DNA from 2 places in the Brasilonema octagenarum UFV-OR1 genome. Region 1 is predicted to be linked to the other one. Evidence: riboswitches for the same ligand, from Rfam matches in the RefSeq annotation. Region 1 holds a riboswitch; the other holds the start of a gene.
What was found. Region 1 has a riboswitch for cobalamin ahead of cobG (precorrin-3B synthase). Riboswitches for the same ligand answer to the same signal wherever they lie in the genome.
Positions count from the first base shown of each region.

Region 2: it holds a riboswitch for cobalamin, as region 1 does, so the genes downstream of both, AC5590_RS03260 (DUF1636 domain-containing protein) here and cobG (precorrin-3B synthase) in region 1, are expected to answer to the same signal.

Region 1 covers NZ_CAWPKW010000310.1:6,936-14,352, reverse strand. The annotation lists gene AC5590_RS27465 (hypothetical protein) at 142-1,062, opposite strand; gene cbiE (precorrin-6y C5,15-methyltransferase (decarboxylating) subunit CbiE) at 1,326-2,531, opposite strand; cobalamin riboswitch at 2,592-2,746, shown strand; gene cobG (precorrin-3B synthase) at 2,796-4,292, shown strand; gene AC5590_RS27450 (precorrin-8X methylmutase) at 4,526-5,155, shown strand; gene AC5590_RS27445 (precorrin-2 C(20)-methyltransferase) at 5,152-5,856, shown strand; gene AC5590_RS27440 (Uma2 family endonuclease) at 5,896-6,600, shown strand; gene AC5590_RS27435 (hypothetical protein) at 6,656-7,417, opposite strand, start outside.
Region 2 covers NZ_CAWPKW010000047.1:1,102-8,518, forward strand. The annotation lists gene bcp (thioredoxin-dependent thiol peroxidase) at 1-480, opposite strand, end outside; gene AC5590_RS03245 (pyridoxamine 5'-phosphate oxidase family protein) at 576-1,082, opposite strand; gene AC5590_RS03250 (GNAT family N-acetyltransferase) at 1,262-1,723, opposite strand; gene AC5590_RS03255 (hypothetical protein) at 1,903-2,097, shown strand; cobalamin riboswitch at 2,097-2,240, shown strand; gene AC5590_RS03260 (DUF1636 domain-containing protein) at 2,578-2,958, shown strand; gene metE (5-methyltetrahydropteroyltriglutamate--homocysteine S-methyltransferase) at 3,404-5,656, shown strand; partial or broken gene AC5590_RS03270 (DUF4346 domain-containing protein) at 5,806-6,283, shown strand; gene AC5590_RS03275 (hypothetical protein) at 6,456-6,662, opposite strand; gene AC5590_RS03280 (GIY-YIG nuclease family protein) at 6,667-7,044, opposite strand; gene AC5590_RS03285 (hypothetical protein) at 7,188-7,417, opposite strand, start outside.

The sequences.
Region 1 (7,417 bases):
CTACCAATAACGTTGAAGCACCATCCCACAGACAACCTGGCAGTCTAACAACTTAGCTCACCAGCTGCTTGCATCCCTCCCGTGCAGCGCAGTGTTAGACCGCTTACTCCAATACAGCTAAACACCACCAGAATGTACAAACTACTTTGGCATCTCACCAGTAGTAAGTTCTATAAATGTGTGGATGCAAATTGAGTTTATAAGATACGCCATGCTTCTGAACTCCCTTTGATTTAGAGGATGCCCCTTTTTCTTGGAGCTTTTTTGAGAAAAGTGTGATAAATTACCACGCACCTGTACTATCAGCTCGATTATTCCATCGACATTAAACTCACACTTTTCCATATCAAGGAACTTCTTTAATTGATCGAAATTTTCCGAATCACCTACATTTTGATAAAGTTGTATAGTTTGCTCAATAGCTTTCCTGATATGCTCCGATGACTTAAATAATTTTTCTACTTCTTTGTTTTTTGTTTTGCCTTGTCCGTATAAGTCATCTAGATAGAAGTAGAAGTTGATAAAGGAACTTGTGTATCTACCAGAGCTAAAGTCATTACATGCTTCTCGATAGAACGACATTGGCAAAACTAAATGTTGGTGAAGGAGACGATTCTGTACCAGAGATGCTAGCATTCCTGGAGACATTTCTCTGTAGCATTTATTTTCATGAGACTCTTGCTGAAAATCATGCGTTGAAAATTCAAGAGCCTCCTGCTCCTCAAATGATTCAGCTATCCAAGCTCTTTTTGGACTCTCCCAATAGATCTTTTTAATTCCAAACCAAAAGCTACCAAGAGCTTCAATATGTTGCGCGAGATCAACGAGTAAAAAACACAGCGGCGAATCTCGCATATCTATCCGAGTAATCTGGCTTTCTATATCTGAACTAACTTGGGGTAAAAAATCCTGATAATTCTTTACCCTTAGAGCAATGCTTAGCTCCTCTACCACCTTATCTGGACTGAGCATTACTCCGAGGATAAAGTTATCAATCTCTAATTTATATGGTTGGTGGTAAATTGCTTCAGACTCAACTTTGACTATTATCTGATATAGCATTGGCTTTAATGTTTCTGTACATCCTCAGATATCTACTTTAGTAATATGACAAACAAAGTGGTCTTACGGCAAAGCTTATCAGTGGCAGGTCACATATGAGACACAGCCGAAGTTTAAAGCATCCCTTGGCTACAGATCAACAGATCCCTCTTCAGGAAATATAGAGTGAAAATTACAGTATATTTGTGGAGCAAATATACTGTAATTTTATACATCAAGCCCTGTCCACCTGACAAATAACTCGAAAAGATACTCGCTTCCAACTACTTCCTCACCACCCACTGCGTCACCGGCACCATCGGCTTCCACCCCAAAAACCCGCCAATAGGTGCAGCCCGTTGAACAGCAACACGAATCAACTCCCCGCCTACCTGATTGTGCCATTGCAACAACTTCTGCTCACTTTCAATCGTCACAGCATTAGCAACAAAACGCCCTCCCGGACGCAAAGCTTCCCAACACACCTCGAATAAACCTTCTGTTGTTGCACCACCGCCAATAAAGATAGCGTCGGGTTGGGGCAAATCATTCAATGCAGCGGGAGCTTTACCCGCAACAATTTGTAAATAAGGTGTACCAAGGGCGGCGGCGTTGTCAGCAATATATTGTAGTCGGGTGGAGTTTTGTTCTATGGCGATCGCCCGACACCGAGAATGACTCCGCATCCACTCAATACCAATCGAACCACACCCCGCACCCACATCCCACAACAACTGTCCCGGTGTGGGAGCTAAAGCAGAAAGTGTTATTGCTCGCACTTCGCGCTTAGTCAACTGTCCATCATGATGATACGCATCATCTGGTAGTCCTGCTAACCGAGGTAAGGGGAAAACTCCAGCATCAGCAATACACTCTACAGCGATCGTATTCAAATCAGCTATTTCTGTTGTCGTCCATGAAGCGGCTGTGCCTGCGATAATTCTCTCCTGATAACCGCCCATATGTTCTAGGACGGTAATTTTACTATCACTAAAACCCCGCTTTGTCAAGATTTCAGCGACAATTGCTGGGGTTTCCTTGCCTTCGCTTAAAATCAGAAGACGTGCTCCTGGGTAGATAGCCGCTTGGATGAGAGCAGGAGGACGAGCGTTTAAGCTTAATGTCTCTACTTCAGTGAGTGACCATCCTAGTCTGGCACAAGCAAGGCTGAAGGATGAAGGGGCGGGGATGATAGTCATCTCAGAAATAGGAATCTGGCGGGAGAGAGTGACACCGATACCAAAGCACATGGGATCGCCACTTGCCAAAACGCATACAGATTGACCCCGGCGACGGAGAATTTCTTCTATAGAATGACTGATGGGGGAAGTCCAAATGAGTTTTTCTCGTGAATCGTCTGGTGGTAACATGGCGAGATGGCGTTTTCCCCCGACTATCACTTGTGCATGTTCAAGGAGAGAATAGGCAATCGCACTCAATCCCGATAGCCCATCCTCACCAATACCCACTACCGATAACCATTTCTGCATCTGGCGACTAATGGAAGAATCAAGAAGATTTGGCAAAAAGAAGTATGGCTATTATCTCATGCTAAACTACACACTTGGAGTCGGGAAAGTCCGGTGAAATTCCGGTACTGTGCCGCAGCTGTAATCCGATTTTGCTAGTGCTTAGTAGTTGATAAAACAGCTAACAACCAACAAATTCGGTTAGTCAGAATGCTGACTCCAAGGGTGTCTTGTACACACAGTTGTTATCTGCTCTCTGCGTCGCACGGGGAAGGAGTTGTAGGCGTGTCTGGTTGTCCTGGTCTTTTTTATCAAACGTCCGCGCGAGATGGTATTTTATCTCGCATCCGTGTACCTGGAGGAATACTGACTAGTCAGCAGTTTCGTGTCATCGCTGACTTAGCTGACGAGTTGGGAACTGGTTACACTAATATTACCAATCGTGCCAACCTCCAAATCCGTGCAATCCGTACAGAGATTCCGGCTAAATTTTTAAGAGTCCTACAAGATATTGGTATAGCTTCAGCCGTTCCAGAGGTTGATCATCTCCGCAATATCATGGGTAGTCCCACGTCTGGCATCGACTTATACGAATTAATTGATACTCGACCTCTCATCAGCAAATTAGATCACTACATTACCACTCACCCAGAGCTAGCGCCACTTTCACCTAAATTCAGCGTTGCTTTTGATGGCGGTGGTTCTGTGTCGATTGGCGAACGATCAAACGATATCGCCCTGACTGCGGTTATGGTTGATAATAACGTTTACTTCCGGTTCAAACTGAACTTGGGTACATCGCTGTTTGAACCATTTATTGATACAGACATCCTGCTAAAACCAGAAGAGTGTGTTGAGGTTGTAGGTGCATTGGCACAAGTCTATTTGCAGCATCTCACACTAGAGATTGGAAACACAATTCCTCATCGCAAGTCACGTCAGCCACGTTTTTGGGAGATTTTGAACAACTTAGGTATAGAAAGATTTCTTCAAGAAGTTGAACGTCATCTTCCCTATCCACTACGGCGTTTTTCTGTGAAAAGCAGTCATACACAAATTAAGGAGGAATATAGAGATATTGGATGCAATGTCTATTCTAAATACCAACACATAGGTGTCCATCCCCAACGACACAAAGGATTGTCCTACATTGGTGTTGTCGTACCAGTTGGTAGATTAAATACTTTACAAATACGTGGGTTAGCGGATATAGCTGAAACCTATGCTAATGCTACACTTAGGCTGACACCTTGGCAAAATCTTTTGATATCAGATATTCCTCAACAGTGGATTCCCAAGATACAAAGTAAAATTGAAAACTTAGGATTGCATTGGTCTGCAACTAATATTCGCAGTGCCCTAGTTGCTTGCGCTGGTAACACCGGATGTGCGTCTTCAGCAACAGATACCAAAAATCATGCCCTAGCATTAGCGCAATACTTGAATGATCGCGTTATTCTTGACCAACCAGTCAACATTCACTTCACAGGTTGCGAAAAATCCTGTGCTCAGCATAGCAGGAGCGATATTGCTCTTGTTGGTTTCAATATTGAAGATAAAGGGGAAGTGGTGGAAGGTTATAAAGTCTGCGTAGGTGATGGTGATAGTCACGAAAAATTTGGACGAGAACTTTACGGTTGGGTGTCCTTTACAGAATTACCTTCACTGCTAGAGCGAATGTTGCAAATATATATGGCAGAACGTGATGCTTCCAATACATCATTTGGTGAATTTGTCAACCAATATGTAATTGCAGACTTGCAACGGTTGTTTGATAAATAAGAGTAGTTAGTGGTTAATAAACAAACAACTAACAACTACCGCCTTCCCCTACAAAATTACCTATCTTTTTCTTGGGGTTCTTGGCACGCCAGGTGCTACAACGGGGGGAACCCCAACGCCAGATACCTAGGTCGGGAAACCCTCCTGCAGTACTGGCTCCGCAACGCAGTCGCTCGTCTTGGCGGTTCGTTAAATAAGTCTTTTTTGGATGGGATAAGAGTAACAACTAACAAATGACTATTGACTACATAAAAGACGGTAACAAAATATATCATAAATCCTTTGCCATGATTCGTTCTGAGGCAAATCTGTCTGTACTTGCTCCCGATGTCGCAAATGTTGCCGTGCGTCTGATTCATGCTTGTGGGATGACAGATATTGTTTATGACTTAGCAGCTTCACCAACAGCTGTAGAATCTGGGCGTACAGCTTTAGCAGCAGGGGCACCGATTTTGTGTGATTGTCGGATGGTAGCAGAAGGTATTACGCGGCGACGACTACCAGCAGACAATTCAGTGATTTGCACCCTCAATCATCCCGATGTGCCAGAACTTGCTCAAAAACTGGGAACCACCCGTTCTGCAGCTGCTTTGGAATTGTGGCTACCAGTGTTAGAAGGGGCTGTGGTTACAATTGGCAACGCACCGACTGTTTTGTTTCGGTTACTAGAAATGTTGAGCGCTGGGGCACCAAAACCAGCTCTCATTCTGGGTTTTCCTGTTGGGTTTGTGGGTGCGGCAGAATCGAAAGCAGCACTGGCTGCAGATAGTCGTGGTGTGCCATTTATGACATTACATGGTCGGCGGGGTGGGAGTGCGATCGCCGCCGCCGCAGTTAACGCCTTAGCAACGGAGGAAGAATGATGAACAAAGGTCGTCTTTATGGAGTTGGTGTTGGTCCTGGTGATCCAGAACTTATAACATTAAAAGCACTGCGGCTATTACGTTCTTGCCCAGTAGTCGCCTATCAATCTGCAGATGATAAGGAAAGTATAGCTAGAGGTATCGTAGCTGAATATCTTCCTGGCAATCAAATCGAGGTACAGTATCATCTTCCCCGCGCTCTTGATCCGTATGCTGCACAACCTATTTATGACGAGGTTGTCATTCCTATACAAGAACATCTTGCTGCTGGACGGGATGTGGTGGTACTGTGCGAGGGCGATCCGTTGTTTTACGGCTCTTTTATGTACGTATTCACACGACTGTCTGACCATTTTGAAACAGAAGTCGTGCCAGGAGTTTCTTCACCAATGGGGTGTGCTTCAGCACTAGCAGTCCCCCTGAGTTATCGTAACGATGTTTTCAGCGTACTACCAGCTCCTCTACCAGCCGAAGTTTTGGAAGCACAATTGTTAAATGCTGATGCTGCTGTCATTATCAAACTGCGACGGCATTTTACAAAAGTTCGTGATGTGTTGCATAAATTAGGACTGGCATCACGGGCGCGTTACATTGAACGAGGGACGATGGCAAACCAGCGAGTTGTTTCTTTGGATGATATGGATCCATCCCAAGTGCCTTATTTTTCGATGATTTTAGTGCCGAGTAAGAGTCATTTATAAGTGAGGTAGAAAGCAGCAACAACAAAAGGAGGAAAATAGATGACTCAAACCCTACGCAAACTAGTGACATTTCAAGAATTTGTGGAGTGGAAACCAGATGGAAGACGCTATGAACTGCATGATGGGGTAATCGTTGAAATGCCGCAACCATTGGGAGATCATGAAGACATCACAGGTTTTTTAACGCTAGAAATAGCAGTGGAAATTAAACGATTAAAGCTTCCCTATTCCATACCTAAAACAGCACTAGTTAAACCACCTGAAAGTGAATCAGGTTACTCGCCAGATGTGTTGATACTAAATCGCCCTAATTTGGCAACGGAACCACTTTGGAAAAAGGAATCTACTGTAACTCAAGGTGCATCAATTCCTCTGGTGGTTGAGGTAGTGAGTCAGTGCGTTGCGCGGGTTCCCCGCGTTGTAGACGCCCGGAGGGCGGCTTCCCGAAGGGTAGCAACTGACGAACCCGTAAGGGTGAGTACTAATTGGCGAGATGATTACTACAAAAAATATGGTGAGTATGAAGGAATTGGAATTCCTGAATATTGGATTATAGATTATCTTGCTCTTGGCGCTCATAAGTTCATCGGTAACCCCAAACAACCTACTATTTCTATTTACTATTTGGTGGAAGGTGAATACCAAGTTACTCAGTTTAGGGGAGATGAACGCATTCAATCCCCAACATTTCCAGAACTTAGCTTAACTGCCCAACAGATTTTTCAAGCTGGGAGCAATTCTTGAGTGTAGTCACGCAGATGCAGAAACTCCCTTGGTATACGAGGGAGTTTCTTTTTTACTACTGTTGTTGTGGTTTTGGTTTCGGCTTTGGTTTTTCGAACATTGGTTTTTCGGTCATTGGTTTTTCGGTCATTGGTTTTTCACTAAAATGACCTTTGGGTCTGACTGTATACGGTGGCTTACGTTCGTATCCCCCAACATCCTTGCCAGCAGCTCTTTCAGCGTCCCTCTTCTCTTTCAACGCTGTCGCCTTATCTTCCTTGCTGACTTTTAGGAACTTGGGTGGCTTCTCCAACGGCAACCCCAGCAACGAATCAAAAGCAAAAGCATCCCGCCCAGGCATAAATTTAGCTTTGATCTGCACGAAAACTGGCTTGCCTTGCTGTTCTTTGTCAGCCTTGGGATTGAATCTGAACGGCGGAACTGGCGCATCCCTCCAAAACAGTGGCAGATGACTAGCTTTCATGAATTTTACCTTTTTTGCTGGTTCCGATTTTTTTACATGATCCAGCCGCTCTTTGGTAAAATTTCGGAATATAGAGATGCAGGGAGTAGGGCAAACGGGGATGAACTGCCATAATCCACAGAGTTTAAACTCCATGTCGGAAAGTTCCTCGGATGCCGCCCCTTTTGTTTCACGTCCTTTGTCAAACCCAACGACTTGAAACGAAACCTGGGCGGGTTGATCGCGTCTAGGGAAATGGGTAAAACGCGGGTAAACAACCAACCGTTGAGTGGCTTCGCCCGTTGCCTGTACTTCTTTCTTTAATGCATCAAATGCTCGCTGTTTCTTGGGCGCGTAAAAGAGAGGATACTCTTT
Region 2 (7,417 bases), on a different contig from region 1:
ATCTGAGCCTATCAATTCTCGCAATTGAGCCAGCACAGCAGTTGCATGACCTTTGGCTTTCACCTTTGCCCAAGTGTAAGCGATTGTTTGGTCAGGTGCGATGATAAAAGTTGAACGCTCTACACCCATGTACTCTTTACCCATAAACTTTTTCAATCGCCACGCACCGTAAGCTTCAGCAACTTGATGCTCTGGATCACTTAACAAAGTTATTGATAAGTTATGCTTATTAATAACTTTGCAATGAGATTTTTGTGAATCTGGACTGACACCCAAGATTTTCGCTCCTAATTTACTAAAGTCTTGAGATAACTCGCTAAAATCTTTAGCTTCAGTGGTACAACCAGGAGTGTCATCTTTGGGGTAGAAATAAAGGACCACCCATTGACCAGAGAAATCACCTAGACTAAGTTGGTTACCGTCTTGATCTATCGCAGAGAAATCAGGAGGTTTTTGCCCCTGTTGAGGTATGTTGTTCACCATACAATTATCTAGATAATATCTTTAACAGAATACTAGAAACTCGGTTTCTCAAAGAACCCGAGTTTTTGTGTTGCGATTATCTTACTTTTTGATTATTTCAAAGTAACTTTTTCATTTTCGCCAACATTGGGTTTTTCTCCTGTTGTCATCGCCTTCACCAGTGCAATTGTGTGCGCGACAAAACTCGAAGGAGCATCCCAATACTCAGCCTTTTCTACACTAACTTTGAGCAAAGCAATATCAGGTTCATCTAGTTCCTTGGGAAACCAAGCTTTTAGTTGTGGTTTCCACAGCTGCTGTAGTTTGTTGCGATCGCGTACCAATTGAGCTGAACCCGACACTGAAACATAGCTCTGCTTTTGTGGATCAGAAAAACTGACGTTGACTCGCTCTTGCTGCTCAATTTCTCTTACCTTATGAGAACTGGCGTAGGTAAAGAACCAAAGATCGCCATCAGGTTCGACCTCTGAGTTAATTGACATCGGACGACTGCGCAAAGTCCCGTCTTCATCTACTGTAGTCAGCATCCCAATGTCAATATCTTTGATCAGTTCACGTAGCTTCTTAATTTGTTCGTTGCGGTTTTCTGAATCTGTCATTTTTCCTACTCTTGTCTGTACTATCTAGTTTGAATATGAGCACTTTACTGCAAGTCAATTCTAGGCACACTAAAGCTCTCTTATAGTGTTAGCGCTTGCATACAACAGTGACTTGAGTCCAAAGGTGGAGTTTAGCCGCCAGAAGAGGTACGTAAATGGAGGTAAATAAACAAAAAAAGCTATTCTTGATACTTCATAAACACAACAGGAACTTTTATCAACTTCTTTGCTAATTGAGATAATCCAAACTTGCGTTTGAGAGATGGTGGTAACTCCTCAAAGGAAATTGCCACAAAACCAAAGCGACTGTAAAACTGCGCCAGTTTCTCACCCAGACACTCTAAATAAAGTGGTTGAGTCGCCTGGGTAATCAAATGCTGTGTCAGAAAACTCCCCAAACCTCGACTTCTCCAAGCTGGTAAGACAACCAAACTACCGAGTTCTTGGGCACCAGAGAAGTTGCGTAATTGTCCGCAAGCGATTAATTGCTTGTTACATTCTATTACCCAGAATTGCTGCCATCGTATTTGGGTAGGGTCAAGTTTTGCGCGCAGTACCAACAACCGAATAGACCAGATATCCTCAGATGTTGCACTGCGAAGCGTACACTCAGTTGGCAAGGACACATTGTTCTGTTTCATAGTTTTTCTTGATTAATGTCACGCTTAAGGAATTTATCCACTGGCTTATATAGCGGTTCTCATTTGAATCACATACACCACTACGAATAATGTAGAGCACGTAAATGTAACGTCTCTACAGTTGTGTATTGCACGCAACCGAGAAGCGCTATGTTTCAACTGTATCCACTTGTTTTGGCGTGACAGATCAGTTGCAAAACAAAGCAATTATAAGGAAGGCGATGCTCCAGCAGGGAGCCGCGCAAGGCGCGATCGCTCACAATCAGCCTCTTGCAAAAGTCAAATTTGGTCAAAAAACCACGCAGGACTCGTGGAAAAACGATGACTTTCCCAAGATTGTGATTGACGACATTTGTGGGATAGAAGTATGGTAAGGTATTGTTATAAAGTCGGTTCTAATGGGGGTCAGCCATTAGAGGTAAGGGGGAAAGTCCGGTGTAAATCCGGCGCTGTCCCGCAACTGTAAAGGAGATAAGTATCTCTCAGCCAGGATGCCCGCCGAAGTTAACTTGTTAGTTCTGCACGTCTGCGAGGTACAGATGAACAATCCCATGAATGTTTTTACAAATTTATACAATTTGCCAGCTTCACGTTCTCATAGTGGCACAGATGCATTCAAGATGATGTCTTGCTACAATAGGCACGGATATACGATTAGTTGACGGTAAAAATTACGACTCTAGGTATAGCTCTCATTCGTACTAGTTTTTTCTAGGTGTAAATGTTTAGAGTTGTTCTTGATAGTTAAGAATTCTTTGCAATAGTTTTCACACAGTCAGCAGGGCTGGACTTTGGTGTTGGCAACACTGTGTGAGATTTGCGGTTTGAACTTCCTCCCATACACTTCAAAATCAATGATCAACAAACAACATACTTTATTTGTTTGCAGGACTTGTGCTAGTACCTGGCAAGACGGCAAGCGAGTTGGTGAAAGTGGTGGTCAACAACTACTACAGCAGCTTCAGGAACTTGCGCAAAACTGGGAATTGCGAAATAATTTCCCAATTCAGGGAGTTGAATGCATGAGTGCTTGTAATCGCTCTTGTGTCATTGCCTTTGCTGCCCAAGATAAATTAACCTATCTCTTTGGCGATTTGCCAGTTGACAGTAGCGCCGAAGCCATTCTGCAATGTGCCAGTCAATACTACGCTAAACCCGATGGTTCACTGCCTTGGTCAGAACGACCCCAAGCACTGAAAAAGGGGATTTTGGCAAAGATTCCACCACTTAATTAAGTGGGCGAAATTAAACCTAACTTGTTGTTCATTGAGGACTGATACCAAATCCGGATCTAATACCCCCTTTGTTATTTAGTCCGCGTAGGCGGACTTTGTTTGTGTAGTCAAGCCAGTGCGTTGGGCAGCTTTGCCGACTTGTAAGCGCAAGGCGCACGCTACGCGAACGCGCAGCGTCTCCGCAGGAGTTAGCACCTGGCGCGCGATTTCTAATCGCCTGGGTTAAAAGGGGGTTAGAAAAGCGGATTTCGGTATGACTAAAAGTTCTCAGTTCCCAATCCCTAGAGCGCCGGTACATTAATCCCAAAAACCCGGTTTATTTGAGTTGAGTATACGAGATCTCAAGTTTTTCGACAGAGAGAAACCGGGTTTTTTGCCTCCTTTTTGACTACTGTAGCGGCGCTGTAGTACCCAAATCATTAGTTTTCATTAATAAGATAAACTCATGCAGATTAAAAGTGCAACATTAGGCTATCCCCGTATTGGTAAAAATAGGGAAGTCAAGAAATCACTAGAAGCCTTTTGGAGTGGAAAGATAGCAGCAGAATCGTTGTTACAAACAGTAACAGAAGTTGAAGAAGCTAACTGGAAAACCCAGTTAGATGCAGGAATTGAAAAAATTGGGATTGGAGATACCAGACTCTACGATCATGTACTTGACTGGGCGTTTCGTTTTGGTTTAATTCCCGAACCCTTCCAACAGTTTTCCGGCTTAGAACGCTACTTTGCAATGGCACGAGGGAAAGAAGGAATTCCCGCTCTTGAAATGACAAAGTGGTTCGATACTAACTATCACTATCTTGTCCCTGAAATCGCCTCAGAAATCCTGTCAGCAGATTTCAGCGACTTTTTACAAACAGTCCAGCGCGCCCAAAAGATATTAGGTAAAAGGGCAATCCCCATTATACTTAGTCCCTGTACACTCCTGCGCTTAAGCAAACTAGAATCAAATATTGACGAGGCGGTATCAAAGCTAATACCACTCTACATTAACCTACTCACAGAACTGAAAAATCTGGGAGTAGACGAAGTGCAAATGCACGAACCTGCCTTAGTTTTGGGTGATGCCAATTCCTGGAAAAAACACTTTCAAACAGTTTATAACTCACTTGAGTCTGTAGAACTACCCCTACACCTAGTTACTTACTTTGATGATTTAGGGGAAACCTATCCTTGGGTGATAGAATTACCAGTCAGCGCAATTAGTTTGGACTTCACTCGCGGACGAAACTTAGAGTTAATCAAAACTTACGGTTTCCCTGAAGATAAGCGACTGGGATTAGGAATTATAGATGCCAGAAACATTTGGCAAATTCGTCCAGAACAAGTTCTCTCCGTATTGCAAGAGATTGTAGACAATTTACATGTAAAGTCTCTAGATATTCAGCCATCAGCTTCTTTGCAGTTTGTTCCCTACGATGCTAAAGGAGAAAAACAACTGCCATCAGCATTAAGAAATGTTTTAAGTTTTGCAGAACAGAAACTTCAAGAAGTGGTGTTATTGGCTCGAACAATCATAGGAGACAATACCAAAACAGAGCAAGAATTTCTTGAGTCAAGCTGGAGTCAATTCGAGCAGTTTAGTCCAGTAAATCACTCAATTCAAGAAAGAAGAAAAACTCTGAAGATTGATGATTTTCAGCGCTCCTTATCCTATGGATTGCGTCTTGATTCCCAAATTCATCTTCCTCTGTTCCCGACAACCACAATTGGCTCTTTTCCCCAAACTTCTGAAGTTCGTCAACTCCGAGTACGCTATAAACGGGGTGAGTTGAGTCAGCAAGCGTACCAAGCTGCAATTGATGTTGAAATTGCCAAGAGTATTAAACTACAGGAGGAATTAGGGTTAGATGTTCTAGTTCATGGTGAATTTGAACGCACCGACATGGTGGAATTTTTTGGACAGCAGTTATCAGGCTTCGCTTTCACTGAAAATGGTTGGGTGCAAAGTTACGGTAGCCGTTATGTTCGTCCGCCAATTATTTACGGTGATGTGATTCGTACTGCGCCTATGACAGTGCGTGAGTTTAAAGTAGCTCAATCATTGACTGAAAAACCTATCAAAGGGATGTTGACAGGTCCTGTAACTATCTTAAATTGGTCTTACACCAGGACGGATATTTCTCGTCAAGAACAAGCTTTTCAAATTGCTTTGGCGTTGCGGGATGAGGTAGCGGATTTGGAAGCAGCTGGTGCAAAAGTCATTCAAGTAGATGAACCAGCGCTACGTGAGGGTTTACCTCTAAAGCCTCAACGGTGGAGTGAATATCTTTCTTGGGCTGTGGATTCATTTCGTTTGGCGACAGCAGTAGCCCAACCTCAAACTCAAATTCATACCCACATGTGCTACTGCGAATTTGGTGACATTATCAAGGATATTGAACGGTTAGATGCTGATGTTATTTCGATTGAAAATAGTCGCAGCAATAATCAAACTTTGCGAGAAATAACATCAGGTGGCTACTCACATCAAGTTGGTAATGGAGTTTATGACATCCATAGTCCCGTAGTCCCAACAACTGAACAGATTTTAGAGCAATTGCGGACTGGAGTTGCTAATTTACCCGTAAAACAAATTTGGGTGAATCCAGATTGCGGTTTGAAAACTCGGCGTTGGGAAGAGGTGATTCCCTCAATGAAAAACATGGTAGAAGCCGCCAAAGTCTTGCGGGAGGAAGTTAACGCACCTCCGAGATAGCAGTAATAGCCTCAGACTAAGGTCTGAGAGTGCTTTAAGACTTTTTCAAGAGGCTTATTGTGGAACCTAACAATAAAGCCTCATTATCTACACTATTCTGTGCGTTCTCCGCATTTGTGCGGTGCTTTTTGTTTTGGAGTTAAAAAATGATGATCACAACAGTAGAAACAATTACAGCAATTGACGACAAACTATCCAAGCGATTTTTAGAACTCGATCCAGCAGGTTACTTTATCATCTATTTAGATCCGGGAGCAGGCTTACAGCAGTTTTCGGGTAAATAAACCACACTCTCCGGGGCGCAATGCCTTGTACCCCTATAAAAAATAGTGGTTCAAATAGATGAAAATCGCTGTAATCTGCGCGAAACATTTTACCAATGAAATTAATGAGCAAGGATTAGCGATCGATCCAGAAACCGGAAAGCCCATTCCTGCAACTGTCAAAGTGCAAAGACAAGCAACTACCCTGTTTACAGGAAGAACTGCCAAAGAAATTTGTATTCAACTATTTGAGTCAACAAAACCCTGCCCAGTCAGGCGATTGGATCATGCGGCTTACTTAGGACGTGAGTTTATGCGAGCAGAATTGGCATTGGTGACTGGACAAGACTATGTACAAGATTAAATAGGCTTGTGATGATTTAACGGTGCGGTTGATGGGTTGCCGATCGCTTTTGCGACAACACCGATAATCTTTCTTTGTCATCTCAACCAACCATCTTTATTCCGTCCGCTGCATTTGGATTGTTAGACCGCCACGATCGCCCTCTCATTTACCGATCTGCTCACACACAACCTTACTGTCCACGTCCTGGTTTACAATCTGCAAAACCTAACGCCTCTGTATCAAGAAAGCTAGCGATCGCCATCTCAACCACTGCTTCGATAGGATATTCGATTTCAGCCGCACGAGCAACTAGAGCGGCGCGAATTCGTTCAGGCAAGCGTCCTAAGATGGCTTCGGCATCAGCAGGAGAAAGCTGTTCTTGAAGTTTGGCTTGCATAACTTTACATCTCCGTCGGAATTTGGACGTTGTAAGGTGGTTCAGTGGCTCTTAAAATAATCGCTTCTAGCTCCAATAATAACGCAGGGCTTTCCCAGTGCGAAATCAACTGCATTGCAATCCGCACATCCTCATCGTCATATTTGTCGAGCCATGCCCACAGAAAAGCTTTATGCCCGCCACTGAAACGACCCCGCAAGCTTTTAGTTTTACCGATGTAGAGTAATCCGTCAGTCCTGTGCCTGATTGCGTAAATGCCAGGACGAGGAGGAATATTCTCAAACCCACGGCTTAAGGGCTGGCATTGCTCAAAGGGAATAAAGGCGATCTCGTCTAGAATTCTCCGCGCTTGGATTTGCAGTTCAGAATCGTTCGTTGGCATGAAAGCAAGAAGGCTAATTGCACACAAATCATGTTCTCATAAATTCTGTCACAACCTGTAAGCGCGTCCAGGCACTCATTATTTAGCTATAAGTTTGCCTAGACACGCTGTCACATTAACTATTGAGCGCAGTTAATTAGAACTTATGTGTTTTGAGAAGCAGAAAATGATTTTGAAACTTGCACTTCAAAGTCATGGATTGCAGACATGAACCCAGTACTGCTGTCATTAAGAATGATAGCTTTCATACTCGTCAGGTATTGTTTTATTTGCGTTCTCAAGATTGGTTCGTTTACTTTGCGTGTTTGGTAGTGATCTATCAAGTCCCAAGCAACAATCACTGTTCCAAGTATCGGACCTACAATTGGTGCAG